Linked DNA regions of Pseudobacter ginsenosidimutans. The protein of the gene in region 1 interacts with the protein of each later gene in a pairwise test. Links are inferred from orthologs where the notes say so. Each region holds a gene or a part of one and is shown in the gene's direction. Other genes may lie near its edges.

Evidence for each region. The genes of interacting proteins can lie anywhere in the genome.
Region 2: the proteins of FSB84_RS25630 (region 1) and FSB84_RS01110 interact in binary tests that used the Escherichia coli proteins (3 or more experiments, as listed by UniProt). The link is inferred for Pseudobacter ginsenosidimutans from one-to-one orthologs.

The regions. Positions count from the first base shown.
Region 1 is NZ_CP042431.1:6,544,912-6,547,878, forward strand. It holds FSB84_RS25630 (ABC-F family ATP-binding cassette domain-containing protein), read left to right. Parts: upstream 1-482; coding sequence 483-2,453; downstream 2,454-2,967. Other genes in the region: FSB84_RS25625 (DUF3347 domain-containing protein), read right to left, coding at 1-398; FSB84_RS25635 (patatin-like phospholipase family protein), read left to right, coding at 2,572-2,967. UniProt on the Escherichia coli protein: Genetic data indicate it may be involved in ribosome assembly or function.
Region 2 is NZ_CP042431.1:266,290-269,553, reverse strand. It holds FSB84_RS01110 (2-oxoglutarate dehydrogenase E1 component), read left to right. Parts: upstream 1-304; coding sequence 305-3,064; downstream 3,065-3,264. Other genes in the region: odhB (2-oxoglutarate dehydrogenase complex dihydrolipoyllysine-residue succinyltransferase), read left to right, coding at 3,106-3,264. UniProt on the Escherichia coli protein: E1 component of the 2-oxoglutarate dehydrogenase (OGDH) complex which catalyzes the decarboxylation of 2-oxoglutarate, the first step in the conversion of 2-oxoglutarate to succinyl-CoA and CO(2).

The DNA.
Region 1 (2,967 bases):
ATCATTTTGAATTCCTGGCGCTTGGCTTCGATGGTTTTCTCTCCTGCCAGTCCTTTTGCAGATCCGTTGATGGTGCCGGCATATTCCTCCGCCGTGAGTTTGAGTACACCCATCGTATCGGCCCTGATCTCATCGATCTTCAGACTGTCGGCAGCGGTTGCCAGTTCCAGTGCAGCCGCGGAAGCTTTGGCGGTATCGCTGGCCACCAGCGCATCTTTCAGCTTGAAATAGGTATTGAGCATCACACCGAAGGAGCTGTTGAAGGCGTCGGTATTTTCAGCCTTCGTAAGCGGCTTTTGCTTCTCTTCGGGCTTGTTTTCTTTCTTACCGCCCCAGATCATCCATCCGGCAATGCCGAGGATCACCAGAACCAGGATTAAGAGTACACCTTTTTTCATCAGAATAAAAATTTCTCAAAGGTAACATTTCTGAATGTTACGGCATGATTGTGTTACTTTTGCGGCGTAAAAAGCAACATCTTTATGCTGGCAGGACTGACGAACGTAACATTTGAATTTGGAGCAAGGATCCTTTTTGAAAATGCCACCTGGCATATTCAGCCCAATGAACGCATCGGGCTGGTGGGATTCAACGGTACCGGGAAGTCTACTTTGCTCAAACTGCTGGTTGGACAATACTCCCCTTCAGAAGGCACAGTGGAAAGAAGCCGAACCACTACCATCGGTTATCTGCACCAGGACCTCCTGAGCTTCGACACCAATGAAAGCATCCTCCAGGTGGCCCTTGGCGCCTTCGAGCGTGTGCTGCAACTGGAAAAGGAGATCGAAGAACTGGGGATCGAACTGGAAAAGACCGGAGACGAAAACACCCTCATCGCGTATACAGACAGGCTCCATGAAATGGATACCCTGGACGGCTACACCATTCACCACCGTACCGAAGAAGTATTGCAGGGCCTCGGCTTCGACAATGCCTCTCTTCAACGCCCCTACAAAGAATTCTCCGGTGGCTGGCGTATGCGTGTGCTCCTGGCCAAGATGATCCTCATGGCGCCGGACCTGCTGCTGCTGGATGAGCCTACCAACCACCTTGACCTTCCGTCTATCGAATGGCTGGAAAAATACCTCGTACATTACCAGGGCTCCGTAGTGATCGTGAGCCACGATAAATATTTCCTCAACCGGATGGTCACCAAGATCGTGGAAGTGTACCAGCGTCAACTGCATATTTACAACGGCAACTACGATTTCTTCCAGAAAGAAAAAGAGATCCGTACAGATTTGCAACAACGCGCATACGAGAACCAGCAGGATTATATCCGCCAGCAGGAAAGATTCATCGAGCGCTTCAAGGCCAAGGCTTCGAAAGCCGCACAGGCGCAGAGCATCGTGAAACGTCTCGACAGACTTGAGCGCGTGGAAGAAGTGATTGTGGAGCGACCCGATATCCGCATCAATTTCCAGGTAGACAAAGTGCCCGGCAAAGTGCTGGTGGAATTGAAAGATATCACCAAGAAGTTCGGCGACAATACCATCGTTGAACATACGTCCGCAGAGATAGACAGGGGCGATAAGATCGCGCTGATCGGCGCCAACGGAAAAGGGAAATCCACCCTGCTCCGTATCATCGCAGGCATCGAACAATTCGAAGGCGACCGCCGCTGGGGCCACAATGTGGAAGAAAGTTTTTACGCACAGCACCAGTTGGAATCGCTGGACCTCAATAACACAGTGCTTGATGAAATGAAAACCTGCGGCGCTCAGAAGACTGAACTGGAGCTGCGCACACTGCTCGGTTGTTTCCTCTTCAGCGGAGACGATGCAGATAAAAAGATCAAAGTACTCAGCGGTGGTGAGAAAGCCCGCGTGGCACTCGCCAAAACAATTGTGAGCAAGGCCAACTTCCTCATGCTGGATGAGCCTACCAACCACCTGGACATGCACTCGGTTGATCTGCTGATCGATTCACTGAACCGCTACCAGGGCACCATCATCATGGTGAGCCACGACAGGTATTTCATTTCCAAAGTAGCCAATAAGATCTGGGAGATAGACGATCACGCTATCAAAGTATTCGATGGTGGCTATGAAGAATGGGTGGAATGGAAAGAGAGGATGGCCCGCAATGCTGCTGGCAAAGGCCAGCCAGAAAAGAAACAGGAAAAAAAGGCCGAGCCTGCTCCTGCCCCCAAACCGGAGCCCGTTGCCGCAAAACCCGTGGTAAATGCACCCATCAATAAGGAACTGAAGAAGGAACTGCAGAAACAACAAAAGGCGCTCAGTGAACTGGAACAGAAGATCGATAGCCTCAATAAGCAGAAGGTTGAGAAAGAAGCCCTTTTGGCCGATCCATCAACATATGCAGATAAAAACAAATTCATAGAAACGGAAAGCAGTCTCAAAACCATCAATGCATCACTGAAGGACCTGAATGCGCAATATGAGACCGCATTTGAGAAAGTGATGGAACTGGAAGAACAGGCGAATAAATAACATAATTTTTTCGCCGTCCGTACATTGAAGGTTACCCATTCCTTCTTAAATTGGTGATATGCTGTGGAAACTCTTAGCCAGGAAATTCGTGCTGACGATAATCTGCGTGTGTTCGTTGTTGTTAGCCCAGTCCCAGACCCGCACCGGACGTCCGAAGATCGGCGTTACCCTCAGTGGTGGCGGCGCTAAAGGACTGGCGCATATCGGGATCCTCAAAGCCATCGACTCCGCCGGCATCAAAGTGGATTATATAACGGGTACCAGTATGGGCAGTATCATCGGCAGCCTCTACTCTATCGGATATTCTGCAGACAGCATCGAAAAGATCGCCAGGAGTATCGACTGGGACCTGCTCCTCAGCAACCAGAGCTCTCTCCGCAGTATCTTCATGGAAGAAAAAGACGAATACTCGAAATACATACTCGAGCTACCCTGGGTGAACCACCGTTTCCGCCTGCCCAGCGGGGTGCTGGAAGGACAGGAACTCTGGATCAAATTCTCCGAGCTCTTCTTC
Region 2 (3,264 bases), 6.3 Mb from region 1 along the record:
GGAAACCTTTGGCAGCGGGCGCCTGAAGATTGTACAGCCGTGAAAATGGCCAGGCATTGCATTGTACAATTCGTGGTCAGATCAAACCTGCGTCAAAACTTTCCGCTTTCTGACTTTGTTAATATCGGGGGCATCGATCAGAGCTCCAAATCTGCTGAAATGTCACACCAGCGGCCATTTCAGCCCGCGGCCTGATTATTGCCCTAACTTTAATGCAAAAAATAACCTGATCTCCTGTTAATCAGACCAATCGTGGTTATATTTGTAGCCCGAATTTTAAACATTTAGATTCAACCGCTTCTTCATGAAGGACTTTTCGTATATCACTAACTCTCATCCTGCCTTTATTGAGAGCCTATACCAGGATTTTTTGAAAAACCCAGAAGGTGTAGATCCCGAGTTCAGAAAATTTTTCGAAGGTTTTGATTTTGCTGTAGCTGAAGGTAAAGCCGGCTCTAACGGACACGCTGCCAATGGCGTAGCCACTGAGACAGGAACTGCAGGTGCTGGTATCGACTGGAAGAAAGAAGTCGGTGCATACCGCCTCATCCTCGGTTACCGCAACAAGGGGCATCTCATTGCCAAAACCAATCCTATCCGCCCACGCAAGGATCGCGGCGCCAACCTGGAGTTGTCGTTCTACGGCCTTTCCGATGCGGATCTCGATAAGTCCTTCCAGGCCGGTAACCTTATCGGACTGGGCACTACCACGCTTAAGAACATTCTTGCCCACCTGCAGCAAACCTATGCCAATCACGTGGGCCTCGAATTCAAATACATCAGCGACCAGAAAAAGGTGGACTGGCTCACCAATGAAATGGAAAGGAATTTTGCGAAGCCACTCGGCCTTCCGCAGAAAAAACGCATCCTGGAAAAACTGAACCAGGGCGTTATGTTCGAGAAATTCCTCCATACCAAATATGTTGGTCAGAAAAGATTCTCGCTGGAAGGTGGCGAAACCACCATTCCCGCACTGGATGCCATCATCAACTCCGCTGCAGAAGGTGGTGTACAGGAAGTGGTGATCGGTATGGCGCATCGCGGACGCCTCAATGTACTGGCCAATGTGATGGGCAAAACCTATGAGCAGATCTTCAGCGAATTTGAAGGCACTGCAAAAATGGACCAGACCATGGGCTCCGGCGACGTGAAATATCACCTCGGCTACGGCAGTGAAGTGAATACACCAGACGGCAAAACCATCCACCTTAAACTCATGCCCAACCCTTCCCACCTGGAAGCGGTTGACCCTGTAGTTGTAGGTTTCGCTCGTGCAAAAGCCGATGTGCTTTACGAAAGCGATTACGACAAGATCCTCCCCATCCTGATCCACGGCGATGCCAGTATCGCAGGTCAGGGTGTTGTATATGAAGTGGCCCAGATGAGCGACCTTAAAGGTTACTATACCGGTGGTACGCTTCACTTCGTGATCAATAACCAGATCGGTTTCACCACCGATTTCGATGATGCAAGAAGCTCCGACTACTGTACTTCCCTCGCCGCCATGATCCAGGCCCCGGTGATGCATGTGAACGGAGACGATGCCGAAGCAGTAGTGAAATGCGCAGAGATCGCCATCCGCTACCGCCAGGAATTCAATGAAGATTTCTTCATCGATATGGTGTGCTACCGTAAACATGGTCACAATGAAGGCGATGATCCGAAGTTCACCCAACCCGGACTGTATTCGCTGATCGATAAACATCCCAATCCACGTGAAGTGTATACCAACTTCCTGCTGGAGAATGGTGAGGCCGATGCCAAAGACCTGGCGAAGGAAATGGAAAAGAAATTCTGGAGCGATCTCCAGGAAAGACTGGATGAAGTAAAACAACATCCTCTTCCATATCATTATCAGCAACCTGAGCTCTGGTGGAAGAGCCTGCGTAAGGCAACTCCCGAAGATTTCGATCAGAGCCCTGATACAGCTATCAACCAGGAGAACTTCAAAAAAATATTCGACGCACTCATGACCTGGCCTGCAGACTTCAAGCCACTGAAGAAAGTGGAGAAGATCATCCAGGACAAGATCAAACTATTCACTGAAGAAGGAAAAGTGGATTGGGCCACAGCCGAGCTTCTTGCCTACGGAAGCCTGCTGGTGGATGGCAACGATGTTCGCATGAGCGGACAGGATGTTTGTCGCGGTACTTTCTCTCACCGTCATGCTGTACTGAGAGATGAGAATACCGATCAGTCATACAGCCGTCTCAGCAATATCCCCGGCGCTACCGGAAAATTCAGGATCTACAATTCCCTGCTCAGCGAATACGCTGTGCTTGGTTTCGAATACGGCTACGCGTTAGCCAATCCCAACAGCCTCGTGCTCTGGGAAGCGCAGTTCGGAGATTTCAGCAATGGCGCACAGACCATGATCGACCAGTTCATCTCTGCCGGTGAGCAGAAATGGAACCGCATGGACGGTGTGGTGATGCTGCTGCCCCACGGATATGAAGGACAGGGCCCCGAGCACAGTTCCGCCCGTATGGAGCGTTTCCTGGCAATGGGCGCTGAACTGAATATGGTACTGACCAATATCACTACCGCTTCCAACTTCTTCCACGCGATGCGCAGGCAACTGGCATGGCCATTCCGCAAACCATGGATCAACTTCGCTCCCAAGGCAAACCTGCGTCACCCCGGCACTTATTCCAAAATGGATGAGTTCCTGAACGGAGGATTCAGGGAAGTGATCGATGATACCTTTGTGAATGCAGATGAAGTAACCAAAGTGCTGTTCTGCAGTGGAAAGATCTACTACGATCTCCTGGACCGTCAGCAGAAAGAAGGTAAGAAAGATACGGCCATCATCCGCCTGGAGCAATTGTATCCGCTGCCACTGAAACAACTGGAAGCCCTGTATGCGAAATATAGCAAGGCTACCTGGTTCTGGGTTCAGGAAGAGCCGCTGAACATGGGCGCGGCCAGCTTCCTGAAAATGAACCTGACCAGCATCAACTATGGTGTGATCAGCCGTCAGCCAAGTGCGGCTACTGCTACCGGTTATGCCAAAGTGCATGCACAGGAACAGGCAGAGATCATCGATACAGCCTTTTCAATTTGATTGATCAACACTACAGATACAGATAATACGAAACAAATTTTATGATCGATATTAAAGTTCCTACAGTAGGCGAATCTATCAGTGAAGTAACCCTTTTGAAATGGGTGAAGAAAGACGGGGATTATGTAGAGAGAGACGAAGTGATTGCAGAGCTGGAAAGCGAGAAAGCTACTTTTGAAGTAAATGCCGAGAAAGCAGGT